DNA from 3 places in the Ruegeria sp. TASC047 genome. Region 1 is predicted to be linked to each of the others. Evidence: riboswitches for the same ligand, from Rfam matches in the RefSeq annotation. Region 1 holds a riboswitch; each other region holds the start of a gene.
What was found. Region 1 has a riboswitch for cobalamin ahead of AC2FLO_RS01165 (DUF4198 domain-containing protein). Riboswitches for the same ligand answer to the same signal wherever they lie in the genome.
Positions count from the first base shown of each region.

Region 2: another riboswitch for cobalamin. It lies ahead of AC2FLO_RS02815 (DUF1636 family protein); the one in region 1 lies ahead of AC2FLO_RS01165 (DUF4198 domain-containing protein).
Region 3: another riboswitch for cobalamin. It lies ahead of AC2FLO_RS14465 (hypothetical protein); the one in region 1 lies ahead of AC2FLO_RS01165 (DUF4198 domain-containing protein).

Region 1 covers NZ_JBXWQP010000010.1:15,294-18,566, reverse strand. The annotation lists gene AC2FLO_RS01175 (sugar ABC transporter substrate-binding protein) at 1-123, opposite strand, end outside; gene AC2FLO_RS01170 (ROK family transcriptional regulator) at 361-1,551, shown strand; cobalamin riboswitch at 1,673-1,871, shown strand; gene AC2FLO_RS01165 (DUF4198 domain-containing protein) at 2,004-2,789, shown strand; gene cbiM (cobalt transporter CbiM) at 2,796-3,273, shown strand, end outside.
Region 2 covers NZ_JBXWQP010000019.1:66,262-69,534, reverse strand. The annotation lists gene AC2FLO_RS02825 (thermonuclease family protein) at 1-60, opposite strand, end outside; gene AC2FLO_RS02820 (NAD(P)-dependent oxidoreductase) at 475-1,470, opposite strand; cobalamin riboswitch at 1,573-1,777, shown strand; gene AC2FLO_RS02815 (DUF1636 family protein) at 1,872-2,246, shown strand; gene cobW (cobalamin biosynthesis protein CobW) at 2,251-3,273, shown strand, end outside.
Region 3 covers NZ_JBXWQP010000036.1:47,891-51,163, forward strand. The annotation lists gene rsgA (ribosome small subunit-dependent GTPase A) at 1-387, shown strand, start outside; gene AC2FLO_RS14455 (alpha/beta hydrolase family protein) at 423-1,280, opposite strand; cobalamin riboswitch at 1,414-1,632, shown strand; gene AC2FLO_RS14460 (hypothetical protein) at 1,602-1,910, opposite strand; gene AC2FLO_RS14465 (hypothetical protein) at 1,909-2,130, shown strand; gene AC2FLO_RS14470 (protein-tyrosine phosphatase family protein) at 2,122-2,634, opposite strand; gene AC2FLO_RS14475 (DNA polymerase III subunit gamma/tau) at 2,807-3,273, shown strand, end outside.

The DNA of each region.
Region 1 (3,273 bases):
CGTCATGCCAAGCTCTTCGGCTTTAGCGGTCGCACCCTCTCTCATTTTAACAAAGAAAGGGTTGGTATCCGTCTTGGTGATCAGGCAAACGGTTTCACCTTCGGCCATTGCACTGCTTGCCATGGCCGAAACCGCCAGCGCCGTGGCGCCTGCAAGTTTCGCAAGTTTCATCGGTAGTCCTCCCAGTTTTCCCAATGCCCGTCAGGGCATACGTTTGACCGGGCGAAAACCGGCCCGATCGAACGTGAAAACCATCACAAGATTCGAATTTCGAGTCAATAAATAAATCACTCTTATTTATTATTGACAGAAAGGAAGGGTTTCAACATTGTCGTCATGAAGGGGATGGCCGTGTCTGCAATGAACTCTTTGGACAATACCACTGGCGTACGCGAGCCAGATATGCGCGGCACCAACCAAAGTGGAATGCGGGCCCGAAATGAACGGCTTGTCCTGTCACTGGTCCGGCGCCATCAGGCCCTCGCAAAATCTGAAATCGCGCGGATGACCGGGCTGTCGGCGCAGACGGTCTCGGTCATCATGCGCCAGTTGGAAACCGATGGGCTGCTTCTGCGCGGCGAACCGGTCCGGGGAAAAGTCGGACAGCCCTCGGTTCCCATGCGCCTGAACCCGGAAGGCGCTTATTTCTTCGGGCTCAAAGTCGGGCGGCGCAGTACCGAATTGGTGCTGACGGATTTCCTTGGCAATGTCAGGCACCGTGAGCGGCGGACTTATGATTTTCCGACGCCCGAGGCGACATTGAGCTTTTCCAAAGAAAGCCTCGACAAAGTGATGGCGTCACTGTCGCCCGAGGCGCGCAGCCGGATCGCGGGTCTTGGGATTGCGATGCCGTTCTACCTTTGGGACTGGGCGCAGACATTGCAGGTTCCGCAGGAGAAAATGGATCCGTGGCGTGACGCGGACCTGAAAGGCGCACTGGCCTCAAGCTATGACTTGCCGGTATTCCTACAGAACGACGCAACGGCCGCCTGCGGTGCCGAGCTGGTCTTTGGCCCGGCGGAAGGCCCACGAGATTTCCTGTATTTTTATGTGGGCTTCTTCATCGGGGGCGGGGTGGTTCTGAACGGCTCCATCTTTTCAGGGCGGGGAAATGCCGGTGCGCTTGGTCCATTGCCTGTGCCGGACGACGCAGGCGGAGTGAAACCATTGATAGATGTCGCCAGTCTTTATGTGCTGGAGCGCGCAGTTGGTGGGAATGCCGAAACAGCCGGCTCAATCTGGGAAACGACACAGCATTGGGACATACCGGAAACCCACCTTGAGAACTGGTTGAAACAGGCGGCGCACGGGATCGCACATGCCATCGTCTCGTCTTGCAGCCTGATCGACTTCGAATCTGTCAAGATTGATGGCTGGATGCCCGCAGGCATCAAGGCGCGGCTGGTGGAATTGGTTGAGGTCAAACTATCTGACATGAACCTGACCGGGCTTGAACGGCCCTTGGTGCAGGTGGGGACGGCAGGCCCGGATGCCCGCTCATTGGGGGCGGCCAGTTTGCCATTGTCGGAAAGATACCTGCTCGAAGGGTAGGTTCATTCCCGAAAAACCCCGACCTTTATCCAAAGCGGATCCGCCGGAAAAAGGGCATTGCCCGCTAAACTTTTTGACAGCCAGCGCAATTGATCGTTGACGGATGCCGAAGAAGTCTGGCAAGCCGCTCGGCATGTCCGGTTCCGGGGCGTGCTCTGGAATCAATAGGGAATGCGGTGCGGGCTTTGGCCCCATTCCGCAACTGCACCCGCAACTGTAAGCGGCGAGCAGGGCTGAAGTGCCACTGGTGTTAACCCGGGAAGGCCAGCCCAACGCTTTGACCCGCAAGTCAGGATACCTGCCGGACATGTGCCTTTGACAAGGGCACTCCTAATCGGCGACGGGATGAGCGTCGGAGCAGGATGCTTGAAAAAGCAGCTTAGCTTGGACGTCCCCGCAGTCAAAACGCATCTCGTACCGGGGTTGGTGCGATGGGACAAGGACGACTATTGATGACCAAGCTGCTTTCCGCAGCCGCTGTGGCGATAGCGCTTCCAGCGATCGCAAATGCGCATTTCCTGCTGGAATACACCGCTGACACCATGATCGACGCACCGGGGAATGTTCCGGTCAAGCTGATCTTTTGGCATCCGTTCTCGAACGGGCATGTCATGGATCTGGACAAGCCGCAGGAATTCTACGTGATCCACAACGGTCAGAAAACCGATCTGCTGGATACCCTGGAACCCGTACGTTTCACCGGCGGCGAAAACGAAGGCGCGGCATTCAAGGGTTATGTTCCCGTCAAACGGTCGGGCGACTATGTGTTGGTGACTGTTCCCCAGCCCTATTATGAGGAATCCGAGGATATCTATATCCAGCAGATCGCCAAGGCATTCCTGAACCGCAACGAACTGCCGACCGACTGGATGAACCCGGTGGGCCTGCCGGTTGAGATCATCCCGCTCACCAAACCAACCAACATCATCGCGGGTTCGACGTTTACAGGTCGGGTTATGGCCGAAGGTCATCCGGTTGCGGGTGCCGAGATCGAGATCGAGTACATGGCCGCAGAACCGGACATGGAAAGCGCTGCCGCCTCGGCTCCGACGGTCTCGCCGATGCCGGGTGGTGCATTGGTCGCAACTTCGGATGATAACGGGTATTTCACGTTCGGCGTTCCAAAAGCCGGATATTGGGGTTTTGCGGCGCTCGGCGCCGGTCCCGTGACCGAACACAACGGCAAAGAACTCAGCCAGGACGCGGTCATCTGGATCCGCGCCTGGGATTTGGAGTAACCGTAGATGCACATCGTTGACGGAGCCTTGTCCAACCCTGTCGTGATCGGCGGAGCCGTCGCTGCGGCGGGTGGGATTGCCATGGGCCTCAGGTCGCTGGATATTGATCGCATCCCCACTGCGGGGGTGCTGTCTGCCAGCTTTTTCGTGGCATCGCTGATCCATGTGCCGATTGGCCCTTCGTCAGTGCATCTGATCCTCAACGGAATGGCCGGGCTTTTGCTGGGCTGGGCCGCATTCCCGGCCTTGTTCGTCGGGCTTTTGCTGCAGGCCGTCTTCTTTGGCTTTGGCGGGTTGACGGTATTGGGGATCAACACCCTGAACATCGCGTTGCCCGCGGTTTTGGCCGGGCTGATCTTTGGCCGCCTGATCGCCCATGGCTCACCTCTGCAAGGTGCGATATGGGGCGGGGTCGGCGGTGCCTTTGCCATCGCCGCCACAACCGGCATGGTTGCGTTTTCACTGGCCCTGTCCGGGGATGCAT
Region 2 (3,273 bases), on a different contig from region 1:
AAAGCGATAGGCGATCACGATCACAGCAAATAGGAACAATAGCCCCAGCAAAACTTCCAAAACAGAGCACCATATCGTTGCCGACGACCTTGGCTCACTGCCACAGTCTAAGGTGAAGAATAGAGAGAGTTTGCGGCCTATATTTGGCGCTAATTCTGATCGAAAAACCGTCTAAACATTCACGCAATGTTCCGCCGATTTTCGCCCCTCGTCTAAACAAATTATCTATCTTCGTCAGTAGCTTACTAAGTTTTGCAAATCCGTGTACACCGGTTCGATTCCGGTACTCGCCTCCAACAACATCCTAATCGCTGACTTGCCCCCGCAGTACGCGCGTGTGACGCTTGGTATTTTCAGACGTTCATGGCCCGCGATTCTGTCGAACTGCGGGCCAGATATGGCGTGTTTTTTCGGAACACCTGCCTACCCCTGCTCGTTCACGGGGCGCGATGTAGTCTGGTATGTGCCTTACCCTCAGGCGCGCCCTTGTGGCACAACCTCGTATCCCGGCTCTTCCGGTTCATCATCCGTCATTTCGGCTGGAAAGCCCGGGGCGGTGATATCCAGGCCGGTTGCCTCTTCCAGCCGTTTGATAATATTTGGTGAAAGCTCGCGTTCGCCATATCGTGCGATACCATCGTTAAAGATGTTGATCATCACCGGGTTGATTTCCAGTGGCACCCCGGCGCGGTCGGCGACCTCCTGAAACAAACCGATATCCTTCTTCACCAGATCCATGGTGAAGGAAATATCGCGCGACCCGTTCAGGATGACCTGGCTTTCGGTTTCGTGTACGAAGGATGTGCCGGACGAGATTTTGATCGCCTCATAGGTCGTGTTCAGATCCATCCCCGCAGCCTTTGCCGTAACCAGTGCTTCGGCGCAGGTGATCAGGTTGGCAGTGGCAAGATAGTTGGTCATCACTTTCAGCACCGAGGCCGAGCCCAACTCGCCGGTGTGCAAAACCCGGCGGCCCATTGTCGTCAGAAACGGCAGAATTCGTTCAAACGTTTCCCGGTCACAGCCCGCAAAGATCGAGATATTGCCCGTCGCGGCACGGTGGCACCCGCCAGAAACCGGGCAATCCACTGCTGCACCGCCGCGTGAAATGACTTCGGCACCGAGGCGTTTGACTTCGGCTTCGTCTGTGGTCGACATCTCCATCCAGATCTTGCCGGGGCCCACTTCGGGCAACATCTCCTTCATAACTGCGTCCGATGCTGCCGGAGTCGGCAGACAGGTGATCACCGCATCGCAATCGCGCATCAGCTGGGCGGGCCCTTCTGCCGCCTTTGCGCCTTTGGCGACAAATTCGGCCACCAGATCTGCGTTCAGGTCATGAACAGTCAGGTCAATGCCATTGCGCAAAAGGGATCCCGAAAGCTTGCCGCCAACGTTACCCAGACCGATAAATCCCACTTTCATATGACGCATCTCCAAGTTCGTCGTTTTCCCGTCATGCGACCACATACCGAACACGCACTTCATGCCGCCGAACGACGCCTACAGGTCGCTTTTTTCACCTTGGCTTATTTGTTGCGCGCGAACCGCTTGACAAGCGGGTCGGCGGTGCCGCATGTCCCGGACGTTGGTGTCGGCAACAGCCGATGAAAAGGGAATGCGTCAACGGTTCATCCGCCAAACGCAGCCGCCCCCGCGACCGTGACCGGAGAGGATGCCCAATGCCACTGGCCTGTGCCGGGAAGGCGGGACATCCGACAGAGCGACCGCTCTGGCATCCGCAAGCCGGGAGACCTGCCAACACCCGAAGTTGAAACCGGGCGGGGTGTTCCGGTGTCGGGTCCATGTGCAGACGTGGTGCCCGCATGAAACCCCGTCCCCCGCGAAGAGGATTTGGGGGGATGAGAGACATGACCGAGACCGCACCGGTAGAATTACTGGTCTGCACGACTTGCCGCCGGGGTCTGCCCGTCGAGGATGACGCTGAGCGTCCCGGCACATTGTTGCACAAGGCCTTGGAACAGGCTGCCCTGCCAGATGGCATCATTCTGAAACCTGTCGAATGCCTTTCGAACTGCGATCAGGGCTGTTCCATCGTTCTTCGGGGCGGGCCGGATCGCTGGACCTTTGTTTACGAGAACCTGAACGAAATCGATCACGTCGATGTCATCATCGATGGTGTGACCAAGTATCTGGCCACAGACGATGGTCTGGTGAAGTGGCGCGACCGTCCTGAACATTTCCGCAAAAACTGCGCCTCGCGCATTCCCCCGATTGGAGGCTGAGATCATGTCGAACCTAGAAAAACTTCCCGTCACCGTGATCACCGGCTTTCTGGGCTCGGGCAAAACCACGCTGGTGCGCCATCTGATGCAGAACCCGCAGGGAAAGCGTCTTGCGATTGTTGTTAACGAGTTTGGCGATGTGGGTGTTGATGGCGACATTCTGAAATCCTGCGCGATACCGGATTGCCCTGCGGAAAACATCATGGAACTGGCAAACGGCTGCATTTGCTGCACCGTGGCTGATGATTTCATCCCGACCATCGAGGCGCTGATGGCGCTGGAACCGCGCCCGGATCACATCCTGATCGAAACATCCGGCCTTGCACTGCCCAAACCGCTGCTGAAAGCGTTTGATTGGCCTGATATCCGTTCGAAAATTACCGTTGATGGCGTGATCGCGCTGGCCGATGCCGAGGCCGTGGCCGCCGGTCGCTTTGCTCCGAACGTTGAAGCGGTGGATGCCCAACGGCTGGCTGATGACTCGATCGATCACGAAACACCCTTGTCCGAGGTGTTCGAAGATCAAATCTCGTGCGCGGATATCATCCTGCTGACCAAGCCCGATCTGGCAGGTCCCGAAGGTGTCGCGAAAGCCAAACAGATCATCGCCGCCGAGGCACCGCGGCCACTTCCCGTTGTCGAGGTCGCCGAGGGTGTCGTCGACGTACGTGTCGTGCTTGGCCTTGAGGCTGCCGCCGAAGATGACATGGACGCGCGCCCGTCACATCACGATGGCCATCACGATCATGAGCATGACGATTTCGAGAGCATCATCGTCGAGTTGCCGGAACAGACCGACCCTGCGGAACTGGTAGCCAGAATCGAACGTCTTGCGACTGAGCTGAATATCCTGCGCGTCAAAGGCTATGCCGCCGTCGCTGGCAAACCGATGCGCCTGCTGGTTCAGGCTGTCGGCGCGCGAGTTCGTCACCAATACGACCGCCCATGGGAGCCCGGTGAAGAGCGCCGCTCGCGCCTGGTCGTGATTGCCGAGCATGACGACATCAAAGAAGCCGAAATCCGTGAT
Region 3 (3,273 bases), on a different contig from region 1:
GACGACGCACGGGGCAGACACACGACAACGGTGCGCGCGTTGCACAGGATGGGTAACGGTGGCTGGCTGATCGACACGCCGGGAATGCGCGCATTGCGTTTGCTGGACGCTCAGGACGGGATCGACAACGTGTTCTCGGACATCACGGAGCTTGGCCAAAGCTGTCGCTTTTCGGATTGTCAGCACGAGACCGAGCCCGGCTGTGCCGTGCAGAACGCAATCGGCGAAGGCGTACTTGACCCGACCCGGCTGGACCGTTGGCGCAAGCTGCGGCGCGAAGATCAGCGAAACTCGGAAACCGTTGCCCAATCGCGGGCGCGGGACAAGGCGTTCGGCAAGATGGTGCGCGGTGTCATGCAGGACAAGAAGCTTCGCAAACGGCCATAACTGCAAGGTGTTAGGAAAACCTGCGTCGCGTCTGATCAGGCGATCAGGCGCGGCCAGACCGCGGCATTGCGACGGGCAAATGCTCCGATATGGCCTATTTCCGGCAGTCCGAATTCAGCAGGCTTCAGAAGGTGGCGTCTGGCCTCGGGGCCATACAGATCAGCAAGGCGCCAAACCGCCTCGGGCGGAACCATCTGGTCATCTTCGAACGTGAACAGATCCACTGGTACTCCCGAGCCGTTCCAACGCGCATCAGGCAATTCCTGCCCTACCTCGGGCACATAGTTCAGGGGGGCTGTGCACCATTTGCGCCATTGCCAGTAAACCGAGGCGGGCAGGTCCGACCCAAACCCGATTGCTTTGCCAGGCAGATAGCCAAGTGCCCGCACCATCAGCGGTGCATGGCCATACCAGAACAGCCCAGCCAACCCCCGATAGGGCCATGGGTGATCTTTCAAAGTCACCAGCCCCGAACACACACCGATCATTCGGTCGATCTGGTCGATATCCGGTTGCACCGGCCCCAGCATCGCACCGACCGAATGGCCGATGGTCCACTGCTGCGCCATTGGAAACCGCCTGCGCATTTCGGCCCGTGCCGCAGGCATATCGATCAACGCCCAATCCGCCATTGTCGCGGTTGCATCTTTCAGGTGGCCGACCAAAGAAAGCCCGTAGTCCCGATAGTCATAGGTCAGGCAAGCTATCCCCCGCTCGGCGGCCAGCCATCGCGCGAAGTGTTGATAATAGTCACGCGGCACACCCGTGGCACTGTTAAGTACGACAACGGTTTCCGGCTCACCCACTGGCCGATGCACCCGCGCCGACAAGGTCACAGACCCGGACGGAAAGCGGAAATCTTCGATCAACACCGTCTGTTCCGTATCCAACATGATCCCCGGCTTTCGCTGAAACAATCGGTATGCCTGCCTTCGATGCCGACGACACTAGGCCGGAACATAATCCGCATCCAGCATGACCAAACGTCCGGCCTAAAGATCGGCTTGACTCGGAACGCGATCAGGCGCTAGCGGTTGTGTGATGGTTTCCGGCCCCCACAAGAGGTCGGGATGAAAAGGGAACACGGTGCGGTTTGTCTGGTCACACAGATATCAACCAAGTCCGCGACTGCCCCCGCAACTGTAAGCGGTAAGCAATGCCGAAATACCACTGGCCCATGGGCTGGGAAGGTCGGCAGAGCAATGACCCGCAAGTCAGGAGACCTGCCATCGGAACTGAAACCGAAACTCGGGCGGGGTGTCCGTGCAGGTCCTGACAGCGAGATGCTGTCCCACCTGCCCCAATATCCAGCCCACCACGCGCGGAGGGCGCAGGATGATCTGGAAGACAAAGTCACACGAATACAGCGCAACAGTGTGCCAGCGGACGGGCAAAACCTGCCCGGCTTTGGCGCGACTGGCCCGCTCGACTTCCGAAGCCATGGCGCAGGCGGTTTCGGCCACCAGCGAGGATTTCGAGTTTGAAGGCAGAAGCGCGCTGTCACATTGCGCGGAAGGGTGCATGGCAACGATCCGAGCGCGATCCGACAGCGTTCGCGTTTTCTGTGGGGCGCACCCTGATACGGCAATTCGGGACCTGGATGCCTATGCCGATTTGATCTTCGGACCTATATTCAGCACGCTGCCCTCGGGCACTGTCGCGAACCCGCCTTGCGCCATGATCGAGGTTTCAATGATCCGGCCCCGGAAAACCGGCTACGCGCCCCAGCAGCTGTCAGCTTGATCCCACTTCCACCTGTGCCGGGGTGATCCGGGACGCCCAGGCCAGCTGCGTATCGGTTTCGACGGCGCAGGGGCGCACGGCCCGCAGGCGGTCCAGTGCGTCGCTGGCGCGTTCACCGCATTCAACCATCAGTCGGAGAACAATCATCCCGGATCTGCCGCACCCCCCACGGCAATGCACAAGAACCCGGCCACCGCCCGACAGCGCATGTCGGGCCGTGGCGCTGACCTCTGGCCAGGCCTTCTGAACCGCCTGCGTCGGTGCTCCAAAATCTTCGATCGGCAGGTGAACCCACCGGCTGGCACGGCTTTGGATGTCGCTGCCAAAGTGCTGCGCGCCATCCTGAAGCATTTCAACATCCGTCGTCATTGAAATCACAAGGCCCGGTTTCCACGCCGCAATCATATCCAGATCGCCGACGTAATCCCCGCCACGCCCGGGCATTGAAGTAAGGGCAAGCGTTCCGCCTCCGACCTGCAGAGCAAAAATGACCAGCTGCGACATGAAGTGCGTCCTCCCCCAAGGTACTCTTTAAGAAATGAGTCATTAAATCCGCTGGACCAGTTTAGTTGGAAACCAGCCCGTTTCTGAAACAAAAAATCATCGCGCCCCGCAGTGGACGCGGAGTGCCGCCGCCACTACGCTGTGCCGAAACACCGAATCCGAGCGAGAAGACATGACAGACACGCCAAGCCCCGCCTATCAGGTTCTCGCCCGCAAATACCGTCCGGAAACCTTTGCCGACCTGGTGGGTCAAGATGCTATGGTGCGCACCCTAAAAAACGCCTTCGAGGCCGACCGGATTGCGCAGGCCTTTATCATGACCGGCATTCGCGGAACGGGAAAAACCACCACGGCGCGGATCATCGCCAAGGGCATGAACTGCATCGGGCCGGATGGAACCGGAGGGCCGACAACCGAGCCTTGCGGTCAGTGCGAGCATTGCGTCGCAATCATGGAAGGTCGCCATGTCGATGTGATGGAAATGGATGCGGCCAGCCGTACCGGCGTCAACGATATCCGCGAGATCATCGACAGTGTCCGCTATCGCGCCGCCAGCGCGCGCTACAAGATCTACATCATCGACGAGGTTCACATGCTCTCGACCAGCGCATTCAACGCGCTGCTCAAGACGCTCGAGGA